Regions from separate parts of the Enterobacter sp. TMH.L2 genome, predicted to be linked through region 3. Evidence: predicted binding sites of a transcription regulator. Region 3 holds the regulator's gene; each other region holds the start of a gene.

What was found. Region 3 encodes Fur, which represses iron uptake genes when iron is present. Its sites were predicted from a motif close to ATAATAATGAGAACNACTATCAA; they were not measured.
Region 1: ACREYP_RS06260 (Nramp family divalent metal transporter) is a predicted target of Fur. The motif match lies at 2,560-2,582, and genes of this name have one in related genera.
Region 2: ACREYP_RS09725 (TonB-dependent siderophore receptor) is a predicted target of Fur. The motif match lies at 3,105-3,127, and genes of this name have one in related genera.

What each region holds. Positions count from the first base shown of each region.
Region 1 covers NZ_CP193791.1:1,296,191-1,300,404, forward strand. Annotated here, with positions in the region: gene ACREYP_RS06250 (diguanylate cyclase) at 1-1,030, shown strand, start outside; gene ACREYP_RS06255 (NupC/NupG family nucleoside CNT transporter) at 1,072-2,259, opposite strand; gene ACREYP_RS06260 (Nramp family divalent metal transporter) at 2,623-3,861, shown strand; gene ACREYP_RS06265 (DUF2502 domain-containing protein) at 3,910-4,214, opposite strand, start outside.
Region 2 covers NZ_CP193791.1:1,997,784-2,001,997, forward strand. Annotated here, with positions in the region: gene ycgR (flagellar brake protein YcgR) at 1-283, opposite strand, end outside; gene ACREYP_RS09720 (GlsB/YeaQ/YmgE family stress response membrane protein) at 520-771, shown strand; gene ACREYP_RS09725 (TonB-dependent siderophore receptor) at 837-3,014, opposite strand; gene treA (alpha,alpha-trehalase TreA) at 3,255-4,214, opposite strand, start outside.
Region 3 covers NZ_CP193791.1:3,406,965-3,411,178, reverse strand. Annotated here, with positions in the region: gene chiP (chitoporin ChiP) at 1-834, shown strand, start outside; gene ACREYP_RS16440 (ChiQ/YbfN family lipoprotein) at 882-1,208, shown strand; gene fur (ferric iron uptake transcriptional regulator) at 1,302-1,748, opposite strand; gene fldA (flavodoxin FldA) at 2,028-2,558, opposite strand; gene ybfE (LexA regulated protein) at 2,738-3,016, opposite strand; gene ybfF (esterase) at 3,158-3,925, opposite strand; gene seqA (replication initiation negative regulator SeqA) at 4,100-4,214, shown strand, end outside.

The DNA.
Region 1 (4,214 bases), 2.1 Mb from region 3:
CGATCCGTTCTGGACCCGGCAAAATATTGCAGATACCGGCAAAACGCTGATTAATGGCTCTCTTCCGGTGGACTTTGACGACCGGTGGATTGGGCTGTTTGGTATCGCGGTCACCACCGAAACGCTTCGGCTATTTCTCTCCAGCGCTTTGCCGGAGGACACGCAAAGCGCCTATCTGCTTTTTGATGAGCAGATGAACCCGCTGACTCGCCCCGTTGGCTCGCAGAATGGCTATCGCCTCAGCGAGAAGCAGCGACAGGCAATTCTTGAAAAGTTGGTCGATGAATCCCGGGGCACCTTACGTTTTGGCTATGCTTATGCCACTTTCGGCCATGTCACGGGGACGGGGGCAATCCTTGTCAGCGTCCAGACCATCCGGCAGGGGCTACACGAGGACTTTGGGCGTTTTAGCGTGCTGCTGGTAGTGATGTGGCTGACGGTGATCCTTATTCTGTTTGGTTCACACCGCATGATTTGCCGGCTGATTAGCAACATGGGCCATTTGCAGCAGGAAATGCACCGGCATGCGCTGCACGATGATCTGACCGGCGTTCTAAATCGCCGTGGCTTCTTTGAAACAACCGGGCGTATCAGCCCGCAGTACGTGGATTACTCCCTGATTCAGCTGGATCTCGATCATTTCAAAAAAGTGAATGACCGCTTTGGGCATCAGGTTGGCGATCGGGTGCTTATTCACGCCACGCGCTGCATCCAGCAGGCGATCCGCACCCAGGACATTGTCGGGCGTATCGGCGGCGAAGAGTTTTGTGTCTACCTGCCTAATACCGATCTGCATGCGGCGATTGCCGTGGCGCAGCGGGTGCGCAAAATGCTGGTGAACACGCCGCTCAGGCTGGAGGACGAGTCTGAACTGCTGGTGACGGCCTCGCTGGGCGTGGCTTCCCATGAAGAAGCCCCAGACGGTGACCTGGAACACATCCAGAGTCAGGCGGATATTCGCCTGTATAGGGCGAAACAGCAGGGGAGAAACAGAGTGTGTTGGGGCGGCGAGGCTGAATCGCAGGCATAAAAAAAGCCGGTGACCAGCACCGGCTTTTTAATACGCAAAAATTAGATAACCAGCGCGGCGATAGATGCCGACAGGATACTCACCAGCGTAGAGCCGTAAACCAGCTTCAGGCCGAAGCGGGAAACCACGTTGCCTTGCTCTTCGTTCAGGCCTTTAATGGCCCCGGCGATAATACCGATAGAAGAGAAGTTAGCGAAGGACACCAGGAACACGGACAGGATGCCTTCCGCGCGCGGCGACAGGCTGCCGGCAATCTTCTGCAGATCCATCATCGCAACGAATTCGTTAGACACCAGTTTAGTCGCCATGATACTGCCGACCTGCAGCGCTTCTGCGGACGGCACGCCCATCACCCAGGCAACCGGGTAGAAGATATAGCCCAGAATGCCCTGGAAGGAGATACCCAGCACGGCAGCGAACAGCGCGTTCAGGCCAGAAATCAGGGCGATGAAGCCGATCAGCATGGCGGCAACGATAATCGCCACTTTGAAACCTGCCAGAATGTACTCGCCGAGCATTTCGAAGAAGCTTTGACCTTCATGCAGATTAGTCATCTGCAGATTTTCTTCTTTCTCATCCACGCGGTACGGGTTGATCAGCGACAACACGATAAAGGTACTGAACATGTTCAGCACCAGCGCGGCAACCACGTATTTTGGCTGCAGCATCGTCATGTACGCACCTACGATTGACATGGACACGGTAGACATAGCGGTCGCCGCCATGGTGTACATGCGGTTGCGCGACATCTTGCCGAGAATATCCTTATAGGCGATGAAGTTTTCTGACTGTCCCAGAATCAGCGAGCTTACGGCGTTAAAGGATTCCAGCTTACCCATACCGTTGACTTTAGAAAGCACGGTACCGATAGCGCGGATAACAATCGGCAGAATGCGAATATGCTGCAGAATACCGATCAGCGCAGAAATGAACACGATAGGGCACAGCACCTTCAGGAAGAAGAAAGCCAGGCCTTCATCGTTCATTTTGCCGAAGACAAAGTTTGTCCCTTCGTTAGCGAAGCCGAGCAGTTTCTCGAACATTTCGGAGAAACCTTTTACGAAGCCCAGGCCGACGTCGGAGGTCAGGAAGAACCAGGCCAGTAACACTTCGATCACCAACAGCTGAATGACAAAGCGAATACGAATTTGCTTGCGGTTAGGGCTAACCAGCAAAGCCAGCAGCGCGACCACAGCAAGCGCTAAAACAAAGTGCAAAACGCGGGACATATTTGCTCCAAATATGAGGCAGGTTTAATTTCGTTGCACATTCTATGTAACAAGCAATAAGAAAACGAGATCAATTCCACACTATAGTGATGAGCTGTGACGGAACGCAAAAATAGTGATCCACCATACATTTCTGCTATGTTAAGTAAAGAAGCTAAAAGTTACGTTAAGATGGCTCATCGACAGTTTACACGTTGGCCAAATGTTAATCCGTTAACCGGCATCCAGATTCACTATCTCACGCCTCCTGCACATCGTTTTCAGCTATCAGAGAAATCAATTTCCCCGCACTAAATGAACTTGATAACCATTCTCATTTTGATAGCATAAAACATAGCAAAGGCTATATCTCAGAGGCAGAAGATGACAAGCAGTCGCATTGACAGCAATACCGGACGTACCGCGCGTAAGCTGCGGCTGGCGTTGATGGGGCCAGCGTTTATCGCCGCTATCGGCTACATCGACCCCGGTAACTTCGCGACCAATATCCAGGCCGGGGCGAGTTATGGCTATCAACTGCTGTGGGTGGTGGTGTGGGCAAACCTGATGGCGGCGCTGATTCAGGTACTCTCCGCCAAGCTGGGGATCGCCACCGGCAAGAACCTCGCCGAGCAAATCCGCGATCATTACCCGCGCCCGCTGGTGTGGATTTACTGGGTTCAGGCTGAAATTATTGCCATGGCGACGGACCTCGCGGAGTTTATCGGGGCGGCCATTGGCTTCAAGCTGATTCTGGGCGTCTCTTTGCTCCAGGGAGCGGTGCTGACAGGGATAGCCACTTTCCTGATTTTGATGCTGCAAAGCCGCGGGCAAAAGCCGCTGGAAAAAGTTATCGGCGGGCTGCTGCTGTTTGTGGCGGCGGCCTACATCGTTGAGCTTATTTTTTCCCAGCCGAAGGTAGCTGAGCTGGGCAAAGGGATGCTGATCCCAAGTCTGCCGACGTCCGAGGCGGTCTACCTTGCTGCTGGCGTTCTGGGCGCGACAATCATGCCGCACGTGATTTACCTGCACTCTTCTCTGACTCAGCACCTGCATGCGGGCAACCGGGCAGAGCGCTATTCCGCCACTAAATGGGACGTGGCGATAGCGATGACGATTGCCGGCTTCGTCAACCTGGCGATGATGGCCACCGCCGCAGCGGCGTTTCACTTCACCGGGCATACCGGCGTTGCCGAGCTGGAAGATGCCTATAAAACGCTGGAACCGCTGTTGAGCCATGCCGCAGCCACGATTTTCGGGCTTAGCCTGGTGGCGGCCGGTTTGTCATCCACGGTGGTGGGCACGCTTGCCGGGCAGGTGGTGATGCAGGGGTTTGTCCGTTTTTATATTCCGCTGTGGGTTCGCCGGGCGATTACCATGGCGCCGTCCTTCGTGGTCATCATGATGGGGCTCGACCCAACGCGTATTCTGGTCATGAGCCAGGTGCTGTTGAGCTTCGGGATTGCGCTGGCGCTGGTGCCGCTGCTGGTGTTTACCAGCGACAAAAAGCTGATGGGTGATTTGGTTAACGTGCGCTGGGTTAAGCTGGTTGGCTGGGCGATAGTCGCGGTGGTGGTGGCGCTCAACCTGTGGTTAATTTTTAGTACGCTGTTTGGCAACTAATCTTGCCAAAGAAAGTGAGAAGGGCTGGATTATCCAGCCCTTTTTTATTTAATGACGGTGTCCGTGACCTCTGCCGCGATGGTCGTCGCGGTCGTTCCAGCCTTCGCGATAGCCGCGTTCATAGCTATTTCGTCCGCGGTCCCAGCCGCGATCCCAGCCACGGTGGCGATGCCAGCCGCGATCGCGCCATTCATAATTGCGGTGCCAATAATCACGGTCTCGCCATCTGCCGCCGTCCCAGTAATTACCGCGATAATCTTGATCGCCAATCTGTAATTTCACCGACGGCAGCAGGGTGATTTCACCCGCGTTTGCGACCATCGGCGCCGCGGCCAGTAAGGCAAGGGCAAGCA
Region 2 (4,214 bases), 1.4 Mb from region 3:
GATATTCCGTCGCTTTAAGGCCGGGCAGGGAGAATTCGACTTTTGCCCCCTGCGTTTCAGCGATGAAATCAATATCGTTGGCCTTCTGCACGGATAGGTTTTCCCGCGCCTGGCTGCCAAAGTCCAGCACTAAACGCTCCGCCGAGACATCGAGAATTTTGCTGATGAACTGCCCGTTAGACCATTCCAGCCTGACGGGAACCTGCTGTCTGTGTAAATCACGTAACACACCTAATACTGCCAGAGGAGACTGCTTCAGGAACTGATCGTTATAGTGACTCAAGGCTCAAGTCCTTGTTGTGTTTTCAGGTTGTGGTAACGAAGCTTATCGGCAAAACCGCACAAAACTTAATACAAATTTTTGACTATTTTTTCCTGAAAATGCGCATAACCAGGTGAGATTCATCACGTTTTTTTGCAGCCGAACTATACTCTTTTTGACAGCAGGTCGCTGGCCGGGGCGCAGACAGCCTCGGGCGAGCCTGCTAAAGCTCACAATGTAGAAGAGGACGTTCTAAAATGGGTATCCTGGCCTGGATTATTTTTGGTCTTATCGCGGGTGTAGTAGCTAAGTGGATTATGCCTGGCAAAGACGGCGGCGGTATTATCCTCACCTGTATTCTGGGGATCGTGGGCGCGGTTGTCGGCGGTTGGGTGGCGACGGCATTGCACCTTGGCGGACCGGTAACCGGTTTTAACTGGCCAAGTTTCTTTGTGGCGGTGATTGGCGCCATTATTGTGCTGGCTATTTTCAGGATGGTACGACGGTAGAAAGTCATTCATTACGTAAAAACGGCCCTGAAGGGCCGTTTTTACGTTTAGCTTTCTATATAAGTTTAGAAATCGTAGCCCACGGTCGCAATGATCGAACGTTCCGCGCCCCAATAGCAATAGCCCGTCCCGTAGCAGCCCGCCACATAGTCACGGCCCGTCAGGTTGGTGGCATTAAGCTGCACAAACGCGCCTTTCAGCGACGGTGTCCATGCGCCCATATCTGCCCGAACCATGGCATCCAGCAGCGTTACGGAAGGAACACGCAGGGTATTTTCGTTGTCGGCCCATTGTTTGCCGATGTAGCGAATCCCTGCGCCCAGGCTCAGACCATAATCGGCTTTGAACGTGCTCCACAGGCTCGCCATTTGATTTGGCGTGACGTACGGCGTGTTGCCGTCATTACCGTCAATGGCGTCTTTATAGCGCACCCGGTTAAGGGTATAGCTGGCGATGGTTGACAGGCGTGGTGTCAACTGAGTGCGGGCTTCCAGCTCAAGTCCTTGCGAATGCACTTTGCCTGCCGGTTCAAAATATCCCCCCTGCACGTTACGGTTCCCCACATCTTTTTGGGTCAAATCGTAAACGGCGGCGCTATAGAGATCGCTGGTTCCCACAGGCTGGTATTTTACGCCAGCTTCGTACTGTTCGGCAGTTGTGGGTTTCAGCAGTTTGCCTTCGGCATCGGAAAGTACCTGCGGTGTGACGGCCTGACTGTAGCTCACATACGGCGAAATACCGTTATCAAAGGCGTACAGCAGAGATGCGCGGCCGCTAAAGTGGTTGTCGCTGCGGTTGTCCGTCACGTCACTGTCGATCGCCGTCGCCACCAGATGGCTTTTAGTCACCAGATGATCGTAGCGGCCAGACAGCGTCATATGCCAGCGGTCCCACTTCATCTCATCCTGCAGATAAGCCCCGGTTTGCTCATACTGGCGGCGGCCTGATTTAACCAAAAGCCCCTGATTAATTGTCGCGTAGCTTGGGTCACGTGGATCGTAATAATAGTAACCGCCAACGCCACCAGAAACGCCGGTCCACGGATTCAGGTTGGAAGTGTAGCCCGTCCCGTCGGTCAGATCGTTGGTGAACCGGTGATATTCCCCGCCGAGCACCACTTTATGCTGCAGATCGCCGGTCGCGAAGTCGGCTTCTAACTGATTGTCGATGGCCCAGGCATCCAGCGAGGAGTTTTCACGGCTGTAGTAGCGCGAAAGTTCGTTATGCGCGGTATCTGCCCAGCCAATTTGATAGGCCTGGCGTAGCGCTACGTTTGAGTGGGTATAGCTGGCGTTTGAGCGGAAAGACCAGACCTCATCGAAGGCGTGAGCAAACTCGTAGCTGTAGATCTGCTGGTGGCGCTTAAAGGCGTCATCGCCCGGCTGTACGTCAGAAAAGCCAGTATCCAGCTTGCGTCCCGTGGTGGTGTAAAGGCTGCCGTCGCCCGGAACAGAACCGTGGTAGCCCCCGGACGGATCTTTTTCCAGGTAGGCTCTTAGTACCAGAGACGTTGCATCATCCGGCTGCCAAAGCAGGGACGGCGAAATAGCGTAACGTTCGTCACGCGTGTTGTCATACTGCGTATCACTATTTTTGGTCAGGCCGGTGATACGGAAGGCCCACTGGTCATTAATCGCGTTGGTGTAATCAAACGCCGTGCCGTTGGTGTTGTGGTTGCCGTATATCGCCCGCACGTGGCCTTCTTCGACAAACTGCGGGCGTTTAGACGTTTCCATCACCAGGCCACCCGGAACAGTCTGGCCGTAAAGTGCGGAAGACGGGCCTTTGATGACGTCAAGGCGTTCCAGGAACCAGGGATCGACCTGGACCACGTTAAAGCTACCCGCGTCGCTCATCAGGCGGAGGCCATCAAGGAAGATGTTATTCACGTCGCCGCCGTGGAAACCCCGTAATGCGACGGTATCGTAACGGGTTGCACCGCCGGAGAATCCGGTAAACACGCCCGGGGTATAGTTCAGCGCGCTATTAATGGTTTGCGCGCCCTGGTCTTCCATTTGCTGACGGGTCACGACGGAAATGCTTTGCCCGGTGGTAATCAGCGGCTCGTCGGTTTTGGTCGCGCCACGGGTTGTGGTGGCGGTATAACCTATTGTTGGAGAGGTTGCGGTGTCAGCAGGTTTAGCGGTCACAACCAGTGTTTCTTCAGCCGATGAAGAAAAAGGGGCGATGAGCGCCAGCGTGCAGAGTAAAGCGGAGCGCTTTACGGTAAGGTCCTTTATCATTTTTTGTCCGGAAGTATTGAGATCATCATCCTGATGGAAGTCCTCCGCCGGCATGCGACGGGAAAACGCGGTTTTTAAATGCGGTTTCGAATGAGAATTGTTATCGTTATTATTATCAAGTGCAAGGCGTGCGATGATTTTTAATGCATAAAAACCCATGAAATCAATGATGATTTCATGGGCTTATTGTTTTAAATGAAATGATTAAGCGGCAATCACGCCGTGGTCAGTATGGTCAGGTTACGGCGCTGGCTTGCTCGAGGCTGGTGAGATCCCCGTTTTATCTGCGGCAGGTTTGGCCGCTTCCGTTACCGGGCCGGGCGTGGCCGAAGGCAGCTTATCCGGCGCATTGTCGCAGGGTTTTTCTTTTGCACAGAGCATATCCAGCATTTTCAGCGCGACGCCGTTGGTCCAGCCGAAGCCATCCTGAAGCGGATATTCACCGCCTCCACCGCCCGCACCTCCGGCTGTGACATCGTATTTTTCAACCAGCTTTTGCTCTTTGTTGTAGAGGTTCTGCACCGTACTCAGGAAGCGGAAGCTGACTTCCAGCGCGAGATCTTTATGCCCGTAATTTTGCAGACCTTCGGTGGCCACCCACTGCAGCGGCGCCCAGCCGTTGGGGGCATCCCATTGCTGGCTGGTTTTTACGCTGGTCGTGGCAAGTCCGCCCGCGCTGAGCAGGTGCTGACGGGTGGCTTTCGCCATCTTGTCCGCTCTGTCCTGCGCCGCCGCATGAACGTACAGTGGGAACAGGGCGGCAGCGGTTAGCTGGTTTCGAACCGTGTGGCTTTTCAGATCGTAATCCGCGTACCAGCCTTCTTTGGCGTTCCACAGGTTTTGTTCAATTGCTTTCTGTCGATCGTCCGCGGCCTGCTTATAGCGCTGTGCTGCGTCGCTATCTTTTGCCAGCTCGCTGGCGTGAGCCAACGTTTTCTCTAGCTGATAGAGCAGCGCATTAAGGTCCACGGGCACAATGCTTGTGGTACGGATGGTGCCCAGTTGGGCTGGATTATCCATCCAGCGGGAGCTGAAGTCCCAGCCGGAAGCGGCGGCAGCTCGCAGGTCACGATAAATATCCGTGGCCGCACGCGACGGCGTATTTTTCGCAGTGGTGACGTCGTCCAGGTAGGACTCGGTTCGCGGCGTGTCTTTCTCATCCCAGTAACGGTTGAGCAGGGCACCATTTTTGAGTTTCAC
Region 3 (4,214 bases):
ATGTGGACTAACGAGTACAAGGCGCCATGGCACCTTGAAACCGATAAGTTCTACCAGAACGATAAAAAGACCAAAGTTGACTATCTGCACTCCATCGGCGCGAAGTATGACTTCAAAAACGATCTGATTCTGGAAGCCGCATTCGGTCAGGCTCAGGGCTTTGTTGATCAGTACTTTGCTAAAGCCAGCTACAAATTCGACGTTGCAGGCAGCCCGCTGAGCACCAGCTACCAGTTCTACGGCACCCGTGATAAAGCCGCGAACAATACCATCAATGATATCTACGATGGCACCGCATGGCTCCAGGCGCTGACATTTGGCTATAAAATTGGCCAGGTCGACCTGCGTCTGGAAGGGACCATGGTGAAGGCAGAAGGCCAGCAGGGTTACTTCCTGCAGCGTATGACGCCAACCTACGCGTCTTCCAACGGTCGTCTGGATGTGTGGTGGGATAACCGCTCTGACTTCAACGCCAACGGTGAAAAAGCCGTGTTCTTCGGTGCAATGTATGACCTGAGCAACTGGAACCTGCCGGGTTGGGCAGTGGGTGCTTCTTACGTTTATGCATGGGACGCAAAACCATCTACATGGGCGCTTGATGCTTCCGGTAACCGCCAGGATCTCGCTTCTAACAAGATCAAAGAGTCTTCTTACAGCCTCGACGCCATGTATACCGTGCAGGAAGGCCGTGCGAAAGGCACGCTGTTCAAACTGCACTTCACTCAGTACGACAACCACTCCGACATCCCAAGCTGGGGCGGTGGGTACGGCAACATCTTCCAGGATGAGCGTGACGTGAAATTCATCGTGATTGCTCCGTTCACCATCTTCTGATGTGAAACCGGGCGCGCAAGCGCCCGTTTTTTTATAAGGAACCGAACATGAAAAAGATTCTGCTGATTACCGCCGCTGTATTCACGCTGTCTGCCTGCGTTCAACCTCCTGCACCTCCGGAAGATTCACGCCTGAAGCAGGCCTATAGCGCCTGTATCAATACGGCGGAAGGCAATCCGGATAAAATTGAAGCCTGCCAGAGCGTGCTGAACGTACTGCGCCAGGAAAAACAGCATAAAGCGTTTGTTGAGAAAGAGACGGTGAACGTGCTGGATTACCAGAAATGTATCCAGGCAAGAAAGAGCGGCAATGATGAAGCCGCGAAGGTACGCTGCGATAAGATTTGGCAGGAGATTCGCGCCAATAACAGCTGATAGCCTTTTTCAGTCAATAAAAAACCGGCAAGGGAAACCTGCCGGTTTTTGCTTTTAAACGCCACCGAAGCAGCGTTTGTTAATGCGGATTACTTATTTAGGATCGTGGGCCGTGTCGTCTTCGCGGCAGTCACCTTCAGCACAGTGTCCGTACAGATAGAGGCTGTGGTTAGTCAGGCGGATGCCGTGGCGCGTGGCAATTTCACGCTGGCGGGATTCAATAGAATCATCGCTGAACTCGATCACTTTACCGCAGTCGAGGCAGATCAGGTGGTCGTGGTGATGCTGCTGGGTCAACTCAAAAACGGACTTGCCGCCTTCAAAATTATGGCGGGTCACGATCCCTGCATCATCAAACTGGTTCAGCACGCGATAGACGGTCGCCAGGCCGATTTCTTCGCCCATGTCGATCAGACGTTTATATAAGTCTTCCGCGCTGACGTGATGATTTACCGGCTCTTGCAGCACTTCGAGGATTTTTAATCGCGGAAGCGTGACTTTCAAGCCGGCCTTCTTTAATGCGGTATTGTTGTCAGTCATGCGGAAAGTGTCCTGTTGCTTAACGATTCGCTCAAACTGCAGTGAGCGTAAAGAGTAATGCGTCTCATTATAGAACTGCTACTTCTAAATGGGAACCGCAAGTATGGTGCAAAATAAGGCTGAAAAATCGTGGCGGCGTCGCCATTTACAGTAATTATCAGCCAAGCTATCAGGAAGACATTGTACAGGGATGTACGAGAAAGTTACAAACTTGTAGCAATTATTTTCATTGCTACAAGCTATCAAGATGGCGCAAATGCTGTATTTGCGCCAGAGAAATCAGGCGTTAATGATATCCGACAGATTCAGTTCTTCAGAAACCTGTTTAACCCACTTCTCAACGCGCTCAGCGGTCAGTTCCGGCTGGCGATCTTCATCGATGGCCAGGCCGACAAAATTGTCGTCATCCGCCAGGCCTTTGGAGGCTTCGAAGTGGTAGCCCGCGGTTGGCCAGTGGCCCACAATCGCCGCGCCGCGCGGTTCGATAATGTCGCGAATGGTGCCCAGCGCATCACAGAAATATTCCGCGTAGTCTTCCTGGTCGCCGCAGCCGAACAGCGCCACCAGTTTACCGTTGAAATCGACTTCTTCAAGCGTAGGGAAGAAGTCATCCCAGTCGCACTGGGCTTCGCCGTAGTACCAGGTCGGGATGCCGAGCAAGAGAATGTCGAAACCTTCGAGATCTTCTTTGCTGCTTTTAGCAATGTCATGCACCTCAGCAACGTCTTTACCGAGCTGTTTTTGAATCATTTTCGCGATATTTTCGGTGTTACCGGTGTCGCTGCCGAAAAAAATGCCTACGATTGCCATGAGTAAAATAACCTCTTGAAACTTAATAGTATGCTGGCCGTTCAATGCCCACGTATAGGGCAATCATAGCAGAACAGCTCCAGCAGCGGAAACAGCTATCACGCCCGGGTGCACAGTCTGCAACATGGTTTTGCTCACCCTTTTGAGATTTCAGATAACCCGCAGGGTGGCTGAAGGCGTTACCCGAGATTTTTAAGCTGCTCGAGCAGCATCTCTTCGATCAGTTCGCTGCGGCTGATGTTACGGGCGTCAGCCAGCTGGTTGAGGGCATCGACCGCCTCGTTGTTCAGTTTTAGCTCAACCCGCTTCAAACCACGCACTTTATCGCGCTTCAGCTGATTGCGCTTATTGATACGCAATTGCTCATCGCGCGAGAGCGGATTAGTTTTCGGCCGCCCGGGGCGACGCTCGTCCGCGAACAGATCTAATGTAGTACGGTCCGTTTGTTCTTTTGCCATGATTAGAATACTGACAGGAAATTCTGGCTGCAGGGGCAGGGTGCCGGTGCAATTAAGCGCGCCATCATACATCAGCGCGCCATTCGCGCCAACGCGTTAGCGACTTCAGCTGCCCGGTCGGTCTGTTTTTAATCAGTTTTTCTACTCTGCGTCGATAAATCGGTGGATCGCCCGTAGAACGGCATCCGGTTTTTCCGCATGAACCCAATGACCCGCTCCAGCGATGACGTGAGCACGGGCCTGTGGGAACTGACTTAGCAGCGCCTCGCGGTGGCTTTCATCAACATATGGAGAATTCCCGCCGCGAATAAATAGTGCAGGATATGGCCAGGCCGGAACAGGCCGCCAGCCAACGATAGTTTCGTATTGCTGCCAAAGCACGGGCACGTTGAACTTCCACTCGCCGTCAGCAAAGGATTTCAGCAGAAACTGAATGACGCCTTCCTCAGCTACGTGGTCGCGCATGATTTGCGCCGCCTGCTGGCGAGTTTTTACGCCCGCTTCGGTGACCGCGCGAATAGCCGCGAAAATTTCGTCGTGACGGCGAACCTGATAGTTAACCGGCGCAATATCTATCATCACAAGCTTATCAATACGCTGAGGGGCTATTGCGGTAAGCGCCATCACCACTTTGCCGCCCATGGAATGGCCAATAAATGTGGCCTTCTCGATGCCGTATTCGTCCAGCGTGTCCAGAACGTCCCCGGCCATTGCGGCATAGCTCATATCATCACTGCGCGGTGACAGCCCGTGATTGCGCAGATCGATCTGCAGCAACGCATGATCTTTACCCAGATCACGTGCCAGGACACCCAGGTTATCCAGGCTGCCGAACAGGCCGTGGATCAGTACGATAGGGGAATTGCTATTCAATTGTTGCGCAGTTTGCAGGCGAGCATTTAATTTCATGGCAAAGTTCTTTATTTTGGTTCGTTTGGTTAGGGTATCATGTTGGCATTCTCGCGGGCGTGCGGCAAATATTCAGTTTACTCTGACTTTGAGTCGCCTCTCCTGTTCGCTGTTGGGATTTGACCCTATAATCCCAACGACTTGTATTCAGAAAAGATATCGCACTGGATTAAGATGAAAACAATCGAAGTTGATGACGAGCTTTACCGCTATATTGCCAGCCAGACTAAACACATCGGCGAGAGCGCGTCAGACATTTTACGGCGTATGCTTAAATTTACCGCCGGGC